Regions from separate parts of the Enterococcus sp. AAFC-DPL-5146 genome, predicted to be linked through region 1. Evidence: predicted binding sites of a transcription regulator. Region 1 holds the regulator's gene; each other region holds the start of a gene.

Region 1 (5,145 bases):
GTAGATAGGTTGGAAGTGGAAGTGCAGTGATGTACGGAGCGGACCAATACTAATCGGTCGAGGACTTAACCAAAGAAACGAAATAAAAAAGTTTTTCGGAAGCTTTGATTACTACTTCAATCCAGTTTTGAGTGAATAATCACTCAACTTAATAGTAACAACACCCAGTGTGGTGGCGATAGCGAGAAGGATACACCTGTTCCCATGCCGAACACAGAAGTTAAGCTTCTTAGCGCCGATTGTAGTGAAGGGTTTCCCTTTGTGAGAGTAGGACGTCGCCACGCTAAAGTGTTGTCTTGGAGGTTTAGCTCAGCTGGGAGAGCACCTGCCTTACAAGCAGGGGGTCGGCGGTTCGATCCCGTCAACCTCCATTTTTTGAGCCGTTAGCTCAGTTGGTAGAGCATCTGACTTTTAATCAGAGGGTCGCAGGTTCGAGCCCTGCACGGCTCATAGAAATATTTTGCGGGTGTGGCGGAATTGGCAGACGCACTAGATTTAGGATCTAGCGCCTTACGGCGTGGGGGTTCAAGTCCCTTCACCCGCATTTTTAGTCTCGTTTCATAACTAGGCAAATACGCCGGCTTAGCTCAGTTGGTAGAGCATCTGATTTGTAATCAGAGGGTCGAGGGTTCAAATCCTTTAGCCGGCATCCAAATTGCGGAAATAGCTCAGTGGTAGAGCACCACCTTGCCAAGGTGGGGGTCGCGGGTTCGAACCCCGTTTTCCGCTTAGCTTGTTCTTTTCGCCGGGGTGGCGGAACTGGCAGACGCACAGGACTTAAAATCCTGCGGTGAGTGATCACCGTACCGGTTCGATTCCGGTCCTCGGCATTAGTAATGTAGCACCCATAGCTCAACTGGATAGAGTGTTTGACTACGAATCAAAAGGTTAGGGGTTCGACTCCCTTTGGGTGCATAGTTAAAATGTTTGACTGCGGATTAGAAGGTTCAAAGAACTTGATTCCTTTTAAGCGTTTAGTCTTTTTTTATTATTATAGCTACGGGAAGTAGCTCAGCTTGGTAGAGCACTTGGTTTGGGACCAAGGGGTCGCAGGTTCGAATCCTGTCTTCCCGATTTTTAGAACAGAGTAATTACTCTGTTCTTTTTTGTTTAATCGTTAATGATAAACATTAGATATCCAAACATATTTATCTTTTCTTATCAAATTGGGCATTCTTCTTTATTAAACACTTGAAATTATGTATAATTAAGGTCAGTATTAGTCAAGGGAAAAGGATGAGTGTGATGAGTAATCAAAATACTTCAGATTTAATAGAAGCGTATTTAAAGAAGATTCTTGAAGAAAGCAGTAAGATTGAAATTCGTAGAGCGGAAATGGCTCACTTATTCAATTGTGTTCCTTCCCAGATTAATTATGTAATCAACACGCGTTTTACAATTCAACGTGGGTACTCTGTTGAAAGTAAACGTGGTGGTGGCGGCTATATCAGAATCGCAAAGGTACAAATTTCTGATAGTGACCAGTTGTTAAAACAAATCGCCCAATTTACAGGGAATGAACTCTCAGAAAAAGATGCACTGATCTTTGTACAGAAGTTGTATGAAGAAGACGTAATCACGAAAAGAGAAGGAAATATTATGTTGTCTGTACTTGGAAAACAAGTATTGGGCAAAGCAGGATCTGATGAAGATTATTTACGTGCTCAATTGATGCATTCATTTTTAGAACGTTTGAGTTACGAGGAGGAATGATAGTATGGACGAATTATTTACAGAAAGTGCCAAGGCGGTTTTAGCTATTGCACAAGAAGAAGCAAAATATTTTAGGCATCAATCCGTGGGCTCAGAACATTTATTGTTAGCTTTGGTGTTGGAGCCAAACGGAATTGCTGGGAAAGCTTTGCGCCAGTTAAGCGCAGATAAAAATGATATCCGTGAAGAGATTGAACATTTAACTGGATATGGAACGGTTAAAGGATATCCTAAAGGTGCATATTTACCTTATTCTCCTCGTGCAAAACAAGTTTTTGCTTATGCTGGTGATGAAGCTAAACGCTTAGGAGCACCTAATATAGGAACAGAACACATTTTACTGGGATTATTAAGAGATGAAGATATACTAGCTTCCCGTATTTTATTGAATTTAGGTTTAAGTCTATCAAAGATGCGTCAATTAGTAATGAAGAAAATAGGAGTTACTGATCCACAAATGAGCGGTAACGTTGGGCGTCGTCGCAATAACCAAGCTCAAAAATCAGCTCCTAAAGGAACACCAACGTTAGATTCTTTAGCACGTGATTTAACAAAATTAGCACGTGAAAACGATTTGGATCCTGTCGTTGGACGTTCACAAGAAGTTAGACGTTTAATCCAAATATTAAGCCGCAGAACTAAAAATAATCCTGTTTTGGTCGGAGAACCTGGTGTTGGTAAAACAGCAATCGCAGAAGGTTTAGCTCAAAAAATCGTCAATGGTGAAGTACCTGAGGATATGTTGGAAAAACGTTTGATGATGCTAGACATGGGTGCCTTAGTTGCTGGCACGAAATATCGTGGTGAGTTTGAAGATCGTTTGAAAAAAGTGATTGATGAAATTTATCAAGATGGACAAGTGATTTTATTTATCGATGAATTGCATACTTTAATCGGTGCGGGCGGTGCAGAAGGTGCGATTGATGCATCTAATATTTTGAAGCCAGCTCTTGCTCGTGGTGAACTGCAAACGATCGGTGCAACAACACTAGATGAGTACCAAAAATATATTGAAAAAGATTCTGCTTTAGAACGTCGTTTTGCTCGAGTGCAAGTTGATGAACCGACGCCTGAAGAAGCAGAGGAAATTTTAAAAGGTCTGCGTTCCCGTTATGAAGAACATCATGGGGTAGAAATTACTGACGATGCCTTACATGCAGCAGTTCATTTATCGGTACGTTATATTAATTCTCGTCAATTACCTGATAAAGCTATTGACTTGATGGATGAGTCGGCTGCAAAAGTTCGTTTAGATTTAGCCGATGAACCTTCTGAAATCAATAATTTGCGTTTGGAAATTGCTCGTTTGATTCAAGAAAAAGAAGAAGCAATCCAGACTCAATCTTTTGAAAGTGCAGCAAGGTTACGCCAAAAAGAGAAAAAATTGGCTCGAAAACTAGAAAATATTCTAATGTTGGAAGAAAAAGAAGCATCGGGCTATGGAAATCGTGTTACTGAGCAAGATGTCGCAAATGTTGTTTCACAATGGACAGGTGTTCCTTTACAACAGTTAGAGAAAAAAGAAAGTGAACGTTTACTGGAATTAGAAAGTATCTTACACCACAGGGTTGTTGGACAAGATGAAGCTGTTCAAGCTGTTTCACGTGCAATTCGACGCGCCCGTAGTGGGTTAAAAGATCCAAACAGACCAATTGGTTCATTTATGTTCTTAGGCCCAACAGGTGTTGGTAAAACGGAGCTTGCGAAAGCTTTAGCTGAAACAATGTTTGGCAGTGAAGATTCTCTTGTCCGAGTGGATATGTCAGAATTTATGGAAAAATACAGCACTAGCCGTTTGATTGGTTCGCCCCCAGGTTATGTTGGGTATGAAGAAGGCGGACAATTAACTGAAAAAATCCGTCAAAAACCATATTCTGTTATCTTGTTAGATGAAGTAGAAAAAGCACATCCAGATGTATTTAATATTTTATTACAAGTATTAGATGATGGTCATTTAACTGATTCTAAAGGACGTAAAGTTGATTTTAGAAATACGATTTTGATTATGACTTCAAATATTGGTGCAACAGCGATTCGTGAAGAAAAAAATGTCGGGTTCAATGTGAAAGATTTGACGAAAGATTACGATGCGATGCAAAAACGGATTCTGGAAGAATTAAAAAAAGCTTTCCGTCCTGAATTTTTAAATCGTGTCGATGAAACAGTAGTCTTCCGCTCGCTAGATCAAGCTGAAATTCACGAGATTGTGAAAATCATGAGTAAATCAATTGTTCAACGTTTGAGAGAACAAGATGTCAATGTGAAAATCACAGCAGCTGCAATTGAAGTAATCGGCAAAGTTGGTTTTGATCCTGAATATGGTGCAAGACCGATTCGAAGAGCACTACAAAAAGAAGTGGAAGATCGTTTAAGTGAAGCGCTACTTTCTGGTCAGATTCATTTAGGCGATAAAGTGACAGTTGGGGCAAGCAAAGGGAAGATAACCTTGAATGTTAAATCACCTAAACAAGAACCAGTCTTACAATCCGTTTGATTATAACTATCGAAATACCGAAGCAGTGTTAAATCACCTGCTTCGGTATTTTTAATTTTAGGGAAAATAAAAAAGAATAGAGGAGCTGATTTGTGAAAAAAGTTCGTTAAAATAAAGAGAGGCTATTGGAAAGTTTGTGAACCTGTGCTACTATAAAACAGTCGTTAGAAGGCTACAAAAATAAAAAAAAGTGCCAAATAATTTTAGTTGAATGAGCGATTTAAGCTACTTAGCTTTATGAACTAGCATCTCGGAAAAAAAGACAAAATTTGCCTGTGACTAAAAGTGTCATATTTCAACTTTTACTATCATTTAGTCGATGCTAAGCTTGTGTATTCAGTTTTAAAATTATCTAGATTCAAGGGATGGACAACCTGTTCAGCCTTTAAGGGAGGATACAAAATGATTGAACTTATTGCAACTGCTGAGTCCGTCGAACAAGCAGAGGCGTTGTTAGCAGTAGGGGTGGACACTTTATATATTGGAGAAGAAATGTTTGGGTTACGCTTGCCAATATCGTTTTCTCGTGAGGAACAGCGAATGATTACTGAAAAGGCTCATGAAGCTGGTAAAAAAGTCACTGTTGCACTAAACGGGATTATGCATCCAGAAAAGATGAAGCAAGTTCCGGAATATTTAACGTTTTTAAAGGAGATTAACGTAGATCAAGTAACGGTTGGCGATCCAGGTGTTGTGTTTGTAATGCAGCGGGATAATATTGATATTCCTTACATCTATGATGGTGAAACGCTAGTGACTAGCTCCCGTCAAATTAATTTCTGGGCGAAACGTGGATCGGTTGGAGCCGTGTTAGCACGTGAGGTTCCCTTTGAAGAAATGAAAGCCATGAAAGATAATTTGATGGTTCCAGCAGAAATACTTGTATATGGCGCCACATGTATTCATCAATCAAAACGACCTTTACTGCAAAACTACTA
Region 2 (5,145 bases), 900 kb from region 1:
AAGGTAATTCTTTATCTCCACCAATATCCATTGTACGAACCACGACAGGTTTGCCGTTCATTCCTTCAAGCACTGCTGTGTATGCTTTATATTGATCATCTTCTGTTGGGAAATCTGGAGAATCCATATATAAGAATTCTGTACGATATAAACCAACAGCTTCTCCACCGTTATTGCGTACGCCTTCTAAATCTTTAGGAGTACCAATATTTGCAGCAAGCTCAATATGTTTGCCATCAGCAGTTATTGTTTCAGCATGTTTTAATTTATCCCATTCAGCTTTAAGATCAGCATAAGCTTTACCTTTAGCTTCAAAGTCAGCTTTTTCAGCGTCAGACGGATGAACGATAACATCGCCATCAATCCCATTAACTGCTAAAATATCGCCTTCTTTGACTTTGGCAGTGATTTCTTTTGTTCCTACGATTGCAGGAATTTCAAGAGAACGAGCCATGATAGCTGAGTGAGAAGTACGTCCACCAATATCCGTTACGAATGCCTTTACATAAGTACGATCTAATTGAGCAGTATCACTTGGTGTTAAGTCATGGGCAACCACAACTACTTCTTCGTTAATCATTGAAGGATTAGGAAGAGTTACACCTAATAAGTGAGCTAAAATACGTTTAGCAACGTCACGTATATCTGCAGCACGTTCTTGCATGTAAGCATTATCATCCATTGCTTCAAACATACCGATATACATATCAGTTACTTCTTTTAATGCTGATTCAGCATTTACTTTATTATCTTGAATGTTTTGTTTGATTTGACCAATCATTTCTGGGTCAGACAAAACCATTAAATGTGCATCAAATACTTGAGCTTCTTCTTCACCAAGGCTTTGCGCTGCTTTTTCTCTGATTGCTTGCAACTCAGTCGTTGATTTTGCTAAGGCATCATCTAAACGGCTCTCTTCAGCAGATACATCATCTACAGATTTTTTGTCGAAAGACAAATCAGGTTGAACTAACAGGTAAGCTTTAGCAATAGCAACACCATCACTTGCGGCAATTCCTTTTAGCATTTCAGACATTATTCAGACAATCCTTCTTTTTTCATTGTGTCCACGATTGCAGCTAATGCGTCTGCTTCGTCTACACCATCAACTGAAATAGTTACGTCTGAACCTTGACCAACACCAAGAGACATAACACCCATGATTGATTTAAGGTTAACAGATTTACCTTTGTATTCTAAGTTGATATCTGAGTTAAATTTACTTGCAGTTTGTACTAATAAAGTAGCTGGACGAGCGTGAATCCCTGTTTCTGCTACAATGTGAAATTCTTTCTTTTCCATATGAATCGGTCTCCTTCGTAAGTAAAATAATTTTTTATGTTAGGGTTTTCCTTTCTTGGTACGTTTCAAATGAAACTACAAGCTGGATAATACCCTTTCAATTTTTAAGATTACCATTTTTTTTGAGTAGTTACAACACTTTTCACCTAATTTTTATCTAATAAAATAATCAATTATTTCTCTTCCTTCATATAGTGATATATAATTCGTCCATTTAATCCGGCTTCTCCGACAATTGACATTCGATCCGGTAAATTTTTCCAAACCTCTCTAAAGACCGTAAAATCTTTTGGTTCTACGATAAGTTCAGAGATTTCCCCTTCCTTTAAGGCATTGATTTGTTCTTCAAATGGATTTTCATGCATCGATTGATCACAGCTTTCACTTTTATTTTCCAACTGACGTTATTGTATGACAAAAAGAGATTTTTGTCTAAATTATGACTATTGTTCATATAAATAATCCCTATTAATTTTACAAAAATATAATAAATTCTCTTGTATATAAAATAAATGTCTGATTACTATGATTTTGTAATTTCTTTATTGAAACAAATCAGAGTTCAATTGCTTGATTCTTACTAAAAAGATGCTATAATAATGTCAAAGGTCAAAAATGGTCAGCGATCTATTTGACTTTATAAAACTGACTTTGATACATGATTAGTCTTATTTTGAAAGGACGTGTTTTATCCTATGATCTGTCAAAATTGTCAACAAAATCCAGCAACGATTCATTTATATGCAAATGTTAATGGTCAAAGAAAGCAATTAGATTATTGCCAAAGTTGCTATCAAAAATTAAAAGCACAAGCAAACGATAATCAACCAACAATGTCTCAACAAGATCCTTTTGGTTTTGGAAGTTTAGATGACCTATATCGCTCTTTATCTCGTCAAATGCAAGAACAACAAGGAAATCCTAATGCTCAAATTCCGCCTACTCAATTTGGTGACGGCAACGGCTTTAATGGCGGGCAGCCTCCTAGAGGTGCTGGCCAAGGAAATGGATTATTAGGTGAATACGGCATTAATATTACTCAAGCTGCTAGAAATGGTGATATTGATCCTGTTGTCGGTCGTGATGAAGAAATCAAACGTGTGATTGAAATTTTAAATCGGCGGACTAAGAATAATCCGGTCTTAATCGGTGAACCTGGTGTTGGTAAAACAGCTGTTGTCGAAGGATTAGCACAAAAAATTGTCGATGGTGATGTGCCACAAAAATTATTGGACAAAGAAGTCATTCGTTTAGACGTGGTTTCATTAGTTCAAGGAACAGGAATCCGTGGCCAATTTGAAGAACGCATGCAAAAATTGATTGAAGAAATCAAACAAGCAGAAAATATCATCCTCTTTATAGATGAGGTTCATGAAATCGTCGGCGCTGGTTCGGCTGGTGACGGCAACATGGATGCGGGAAATATTTTAAAACCAGCATTAGCTCGTGGCGAGTTACAAATGGTTGGAGCAACTACGCTTAATGAATACCGTATCATTGAAAAAGATGCTGCGTTGGAACGGCGGATGCAACCTGTTCGCGTTGATGAACCAACAGTTGATGAAACAATTGCTATCCTGAAAGGTCTGCAAAAGCGTTATGAAGATTATCATCATGTAAAATACACAGATGAAGCGATCGTTGCTGCTGCAACATTATCCAATCGTTACATTCAAGACCGCTTCTTACCAGACAAAGCAATTGATTTATTAGACGAATCTGGTTCTAAAATGAATTTAACGATTCAAATCGTAGATCCTAAAACAATCGAAAAGAAACTAGCAGACGCTGAAGAACAGAAACAACAAGCTTCAGCAGAAGAAGATTTTGAAAAAGCGGCTTATTACCGTGATCAAATCAATAAACTGCAATCAATGAAGGAAAAACAAATCAGTGATGAAGAAACTCCTGTAATTGGCGAACAAAATATCGAAGCTATCGTTGAACAAAAAACAGGTATCCCTGTCGGTGACTTGAAAGAAAAAGAACAAACACAATTAAAAAATCTAGCTGTTGATTTAAAAACTAATGTTGTTGGACAAGATGATGCTGTTGATAAAGTATCAAAAGCCATTCGCCGTAACCGTGTTGGTTTAGGCAAAAAAAATCGTCCAATCGGCTCTTTCTTATTTGTTGGACCAACTGGTGTGGGTAAAACAGAACTAGCCAAACAATTAGCATACGAATTATTCGGTTCAGAAGATTCCATGATTCGTTTTGATATGAGTGAATACATGGAAAAACACAGCGTATCTAAATTGATTGGTTCACCTCCAGGTTACGTAGGATATGATGAAGCTGGACAGTTAACTGAAAAAGTTCGTCGTAATCCATACAGCTTGATTCTATTAGATGAAATCGAAAAAGCACATCCAGATGTATTGCATATGTTCTTGCAAATTCTTGATGACGGCCGTTTAACAGATGCCCAAGGCAGAACCGTCAGCTTCAAAGATACAATCATTATCATGACAAGTAATGCAGGTACTGGTAATGTAGAAGCAAATGTTGGCTTTGGTGCCGCACGTGATGGAGTGACTAAATCCGTTTTAGGACAATTAAACAATTTCTTCACACCTGAATTCTTAAACCGTTTTGATGGGATTATTGAATTCAAAGCCTTAAGCAAAGAAAACTTGATGAATATTGTCAGCTTGATGTTAGATGAAGTCAATAGCTTACTTGCTCATCAAAAAATTCACATTGAAGTACCAACTGATGTGAAAGAAAAGTTAGTTGATTTGGGCTATGATCCTGCAATGGGCGCTCGTCCATTACGTCGAACTATCCAAGAACAAATCGAGGATGGTATTGCTGAATATTTCCTAGATCACCCAGAAGAGCATCAATTGATTGCCAAACTAGATGGTGATGGAAAAATCATAGTTACCGGGAACACAATTTCTGTACCTAATGACAATATCGAAGAAACAACTGAAGAAGAATAACACAAAAAGTCAATCAGATACCTGATTGACTTTTTTATCTTTTAAGACAAATTCCTTTTTATTTAAGCTAAAAAAATCTATAATCAAAGTGTATAGATTTTACAACAAATTTTTAGAAACACTATTCTAGTTCTTCTCGATCTTTAGATACTCTAATTTTTATTATTACAGTCAAAAAATAAAGAATTAAATCGAGGTGATAAAAATGAAACTAGTCAATGTAACTAATAGCTACAAACAGTTAGTCAATAAACAACTAGAAAATACCGATGCATACTTTGTCAAAGTTTATTCAGCGGGTAATACAACCGTTGTTTATACAGAAGCTGCTCAACATGCTGAAATATTGATTATTAATAAACAGCGTGCTGTTCGAAATACAGAAATAAATGAAGTTTTAACGTACTTTTTAAAGCGTTTACCAAAAGATCGATATGATCGTGAAAATGTTTCGATTATTTCATTAAAAGATGTTACTGAAATCTCTATACCATTAACTCACAGTTACATTGAGAAGTAGATAAAAAGAAGGATGTTGGACTCCTTGAAGCAATTGTCTTCATAAGGAGTTTCACACCCTTTTTTTATTCATTATAAGTAAAAAAATACAAGATGAATCATTCTAATTTGCTAGATTTTCTTTCCCTTATTTTTATTTGTACTTAAAAAAAGAGATAAAAATCCAGTTCCCAAAAGAATCGCAGCTGAGACATAGTATGGGAAAAAATGATTAACATCGAACATATAACCTGACGCAATCGGCCCTAAAATATTACCAAAACTTGTAAACGTTGAATTCAATCCATTTATCGTCCCTTGTTGATCTCCAGCATGTTTAGATAAGTAAGTTGTTACTGCTGGCCTAAACAAATCAAAAGCTAAGAATACGACAAAC
Region 3 (5,145 bases), 1.3 Mb from region 1:
GAGATATGAACGAGAGATATAATGAACTAGTTGAAGTTGTTATGAAAGATGCTGATGTAAAACAGTTTATTGAAGAGAATCGTGAACGCTTAACAGATGAAGACATTCGCAAAAGTTATTCAAAATTATACGAATATGTTCAAGAAAAAAGAAAATACCAACTGAATGATCCGACAATGATTGCTCCAGGGTATGAACCAAAATTAGCCTTGAACTTCCATTACATTGACGTCACTTACGTACCTACTGAGGCTCTAATTGCTAAACAACGAGAAGATGAAATCCGTAAACGTGTTAAAGCGATGGATATGCCCAAAGATGTTCGTGAAGCTCGCTTAAATAATTTTGACTTAAGTTCAGATGGAAGAGAAGAAGCATTTGCAAATGCAATGAAATTTATAAAAGAATACTCTCAAGCACCAAAAGAGTTCCACAAGGGGCTTTATTTAAAAGGGACTTTTGGTGTAGGTAAATCTTTCTTATTAGGAGCGATTGCTAATAATTTAGCAGAAAGAGGCTTTGTAACAACTATTGTTCATTTTCCAACATTTACAGTTGAAATGAAACAAGCGATTGCCAAAGATTTAGTCGGTGAAAAGTTAGATGCTGTTAAAAAATCACCAGTATTGATGATTGATGATTTAGGTGCAGAGTCAATGACTTCTTGGATTCGCGATGATGTATTAAGTGTTATTTTACAGTATCGTATGCAGGAACAATTAGTAACCTTTTTTTCATCTAACCTAGATTTAAAAGAGTTAGAAAAGCACTTATCTGTGACTCAACGTGGAGAACAAGAACCTTTAAAAGCCCGTCGAATCATGGAACGTATCCGCTACCTAGCAAAAGAGATTACTATGTCTGGCAACGATCGAAGAAATGGTTAATAAGCTGTCTATCTATTAGGCAGTTTTTTCAATGCTTTGACGAGGAAAATAAAAGGTAGATTTTTTTAGATATGTATTTATGCTTGAACATAAATAGTGAGGGAGGTTATTTATGAAGAAGATTATAATAACGTTACTAACGGTTTGTGCATTAATTTCTTTAGGAGCTTGTGGAGAAAATAAAAGAGAGGCGCCAAAAGGAAGTGAGGAGACAAGTATGAGTAGTAAGAAACATCATAACAGTGAAGAAACATCCAGCAGCTTAGAACACAAAAAAGAAAATGCTGTATTTACAGCACTATTAGTTGAAGATGCCAAGAAAAATGATACAGTAGATAAATCTATTCGCCTTGTTTTGAATCAAGTGGAAGCAATTGAAGATCCCGAAAAAATAGTTAATATGATGAAAAATGGGGGAGTTATTCTAAATGTCGCCGAGGAACAATTAGCTGATGGCATTACTGAAGAAGAACTTAAAACTGGGGATAAAATTCAATTCACTTTAGTTAGTTTACCTGCTATGACTATGTCGATTCCACCACAAGTTGCAGGGAATTCAGTTATTAAAGTTGAAAAAATATAAAAATAGTAAGTATGAAACTTTTTAAATAACTACCGAAAAAAAGACTGAATCTCATTAATTGAGATTCAGTCTTTTTTACATGGATAACTCATATTATTTGCTAAAATAGTAAGTTGCGTTATCATAAAAAGAGAAGAATAATTAATCAAAAATTAATAGCGTTCAATTTGACCTTTGTTGACCAATTGTGTATAATTGTTTTATAAGGTCAGAGTTGATCAGACTTAAGACCCTAAAAAAAATAGTACAAAAGACGTAATGTCTTTTTGATAAATAAACGATATTATGTTAATAGTAGCCAATTTTAGGAGGTAATTCTATGAATATCGAAAAAATGACAACAACCTTGCAAGAAGCAATTGCAGAGTCGCAACAGGTAGCAATAACTCGTCATCATCAGGAAATTGATATCGCTCATTTATGGAAGATTTTTTTACAGCCAAATCATTTTGGACGTAATTTTTACACAGATGCTGGATTGGATGTAGAAGCGTTTGAACATGAAATTGATAAAGCTATTGATGAATATCCAAGTATTCAAGGTAGCAATATCCAATACGGTCAGAGTATGAGCCAAAATCTATTTAATTTATTAGGGGAAGCAGATAAAATCAGAGAATCCTTTGGAGATGAGTTTCTAGCAACTGAAGTTGTGATTTTAGCGCTAATGAAATTAAAAAATTATCGTTTAACAAAATATTTAACAAGCCAAGGAATCACTGAAAAAGAACTACGTAAAAATATCGAAGATATAAGAGGGGGAGATCGTGTGACTTCTCAAAACCAAGAAGAACAATACAAAGCTTTAGAAAAATATGGTGTTGACTTAGTTCAACAGGTTAAAAGCGGTAACCAAGATCCAATTATCGGTCGGGATGAAGAAATTCGTGATGTAATTCGAATTCTTTCTCGTAAAACAAAAAATAATCCCGTCTTAATTGGCGAACCCGGAGTTGGTAAAACAGCGATTATTGAAGGTTTAGCCCAAAGAATTGTTCGTAAAGATGTGCCGGAGAACCTAAAAGACAAAATTATTTTCTCATTAGATATGGGGGCATTGATTGCAGGTGCCAAGTTCCGTGGTGAATTTGAAGAACGACTAAAAGCAGTTTTGAAAGAAGTTAAAAAAAGCGAAGGTCGAATTATATTATTCATCGATGAAATTCATAACATTGTTGGTGCTGGTAAAACAGAAGGCAGCATGGATGCTGGAAACTTGTTGAAACCAATGCTAGCTCGTGGCGAACTGCATTTAATCGGTGCGACAACTTTGGATGAGTATCGTCAATACATGGAAAAAGACAAAGCGCTAGAACGTCGTTTCCAAAAAGTATTAGTGAAAGAACCAACTGTTGAAGATACAATTAGTATTTTACGTGGATTAAAAGAACGTTTTGAAATCCACCACAGCGTTAATATCCACGATAATGCTTTAGTTGCTGCCGCAACATTATCAGATCGTTATATTACGGATCGTTTCTTACCAGACAAAGCAATTGATTTAGTTGATGAAGCTAGTGCCACGATTCGTGTCGAAATGAATTCAATGCCTACGGAACTGGATCAAGTAACGCGTCGTTTGATGCAATTGGAAATCGAAGAAGCGGCATTGAAGAAAGAATCAGATGATGCTAGCAAAAAACGTTTAAGTGCATTACAAGAAGAGTTAGCTGATCTTCGAGAAGAAGCCAATGCAATGAAGATGCAGTGGGAAACTGAAAAAGAAGAAGTTAACGCTGTAAGTAATAAACGTAGTGAAATCGATAAAGCCAAACATGAATTGGAAGATGCTGAGAACAACTACGATTTAGAAAGAGCAGCTGTACTTCGTCATGGTACGATTCCTCAATTAGAAGAAGAACTGAAAGATCTTGAAGCTAAAAATGCCAAAGATAATGTAAGAATGGTACAAGAAGCCGTGACTGAAAATGAAATTGCTCAAGTTGTCGGCCGCTTAACAGGGATTCCTGTAACCAAACTTGTTGAAGGTGAACGTGAAAAGTTAATGAAATTAAACGAAACCCTTCATAAACGTGTTATCGGTCAAGATGAAGCAGTGGATGCTGTAAGTGATGCGGTGATTCGTTCCCGAGCAGGCTTACAAGATCCAAACCGCCCTTTAGGTTCTTTCTTATTCTTAGGCCCAACAGGTGTTGGTAAAACAGAACTAGCCAAAGCGTTAGCAGAAGACTTATTTGATTCAGAAGATCATATGGTTCGAATCGATATGAGTGAGTATATGGAAAAACATAGCGTGTCTCGCTTAGTTGGAGCCCCTCCAGGTTATATCGGTTATGAAGAAGGTGGCCAATTAACAGAAGCTGTCCGTCGTAATCCTTATACAATCGTTTTATTAGATGAAATCGAAAAGGCTCATCCTGATGTATTTAACATTTTACTTCAAGTTTTGGATGACGGTCGTTTGACTGATTCTAAAGGACGTGTGGTTGATTTTAAAAATACCGTTATGATTATGACAAGTAATATTGGTTCTCAATTGTTGCTTGAAGGAGTCACTTCACAAGGAACCATCCCTGAAGAAGTAGAAGAGCAAGTAATGACGATTTTACGCGGTAATTTCAAACCAGAATTCTTAAACAGAATAGATGATACAATTTTATTCGCCCCGCTAAGCCTAGATAATGTCAAGGGAATTATCGGAAAAATGACCGCTCAATTAGCAAACCGTTTAGAGCACCAAGAAATCGAATTAGTGATTTCAGAAGAAGCAAAAACGTGGATTGCAGAAAGTGGATATGATCCAGCATATGGTGCCCGTCCGCTGAAACGTTTTATTACAAAAGAAGTTGAAACACCATTAGCAAAAGAAATCGTTTCAGGAAGAGTATTACCAAAAACGAAAGTAACAATCAGTTTAGTAAACGATCAATTAGTATTTGAAAATGAACCAATAGAAGAATAATCGCTAATTTTGAAGTGATTACTTTCTATTCAGATTTTTAGAGTGGAAAAACTAGAATTATTTAGTTTTTTCACTCTTTTTACTTTGAAATAATTGATAAAATATCAAATTGTTATAAAATGATAGAAGAGCAAATGATTGGGAGGATTCCTATGGAAAAAATGAAAGACCGTGTCGTCATGTTGGGAGATGCAATTATTGCAATAATTATTACAATCATGGTTTTGGATCTGCCTATAAACTTAACTCAGTCAGGCAATATTGAATTCATTACGTTAATACGCTCAATAGGAATTTATTTTATCAGCTTTTGTTTTGTCGGAAATTTATGGTATCAAACAGCACAAGTTTTTAATCATGTCAAAAAAATCAAAAATAAAGATTTTGTTGTTTACATGTTTTTGATGTTTTTTCTTTCTTTAGTTCCAGCATTTACGCGTCTTTTGATTGAAGATACAAATAGAGAAATTATTTTTATGTATGGAATTTTAACATTCATTGTGAGTATTTTTCTTCAAATTTTACTTAATTCTCTTGAAAGACAAATCGAAGAAACTGAAAAAATAAAATCAGAATATCAAAAAAAGATCCGATTTAAGCATCGTGGGAATTTCATTTTTAGAATTTTTCTTTTATTTTTGGCCTATTTTTACCCTAAATTTGGATTAGTAGTTTACTTAGTTTTACCAATCTTTAATTTTCTGCAAAATATTGTAAGCCATGAAGAAAATATCTATGTTGAACAAATGAAT

Evidence for each region. Region 1 encodes CtsR, which represses protease genes until heat stress. Its sites were predicted from a motif close to TTGGTCAAAAAAGGTCAAANA; they were not measured.
Region 2: a site for CtsR is predicted at 1,908-1,928, ahead of AC4BB2_RS03705 (ATP-dependent Clp protease ATP-binding subunit). Genes of this name have one in related genera too.
Region 3: a site for CtsR is predicted at 1,635-1,655, ahead of clpB (ATP-dependent chaperone ClpB). Genes of this name have one in related genera too.

The regions. Positions count from the first base shown of each region.
Region 1 covers NZ_CM177103.1:2,894,132-2,899,276, reverse strand. Annotated here, with positions in the region: rRNA gene AC4BB2_RS13270 (23S ribosomal RNA) at 1-73, shown strand, start outside; rRNA gene rrf (5S ribosomal RNA) at 169-284, shown strand; tRNA gene AC4BB2_RS13260 (tRNA-Val) at 299-371, shown strand; tRNA gene AC4BB2_RS13255 (tRNA-Lys) at 378-450, shown strand; tRNA gene AC4BB2_RS13250 (tRNA-Leu) at 463-544, shown strand; tRNA gene AC4BB2_RS13245 (tRNA-Thr) at 577-649, shown strand; tRNA gene AC4BB2_RS13240 (tRNA-Gly) at 658-729, shown strand; tRNA gene AC4BB2_RS13235 (tRNA-Leu) at 745-830, shown strand; tRNA gene AC4BB2_RS13230 (tRNA-Arg) at 842-915, shown strand; tRNA gene AC4BB2_RS13225 (tRNA-Pro) at 1,001-1,074, shown strand; gene AC4BB2_RS13220 (CtsR family transcriptional regulator) at 1,246-1,713, shown strand; gene AC4BB2_RS13215 (ATP-dependent Clp protease ATP-binding subunit) at 1,718-4,207, shown strand; gene AC4BB2_RS13210 (peptidase U32 family protein) at 4,610-5,145, shown strand, end outside.
Region 2 covers NZ_CM177103.1:808,347-813,491, reverse strand. Annotated here, with positions in the region: gene ptsP (phosphoenolpyruvate--protein phosphotransferase) at 1-1,036, opposite strand, end outside; gene AC4BB2_RS03715 (phosphocarrier protein HPr) at 1,036-1,302, opposite strand; gene ykzS (protein YkzS) at 1,476-1,667, opposite strand; gene AC4BB2_RS03705 (ATP-dependent Clp protease ATP-binding subunit) at 1,998-4,250, shown strand; gene AC4BB2_RS03700 (DUF1827 family protein) at 4,456-4,770, shown strand; gene AC4BB2_RS03695 (MFS transporter) at 4,881-5,145, opposite strand, start outside.
Region 3 covers NZ_CM177103.1:1,238,685-1,243,829, forward strand. Annotated here, with positions in the region: gene dnaI (primosomal protein DnaI) at 1-887, shown strand, start outside; gene AC4BB2_RS05555 (hypothetical protein) at 1,000-1,470, shown strand; gene clpB (ATP-dependent chaperone ClpB) at 1,790-4,393, shown strand; gene AC4BB2_RS05565 (TMEM175 family protein) at 4,546-5,145, shown strand, end outside.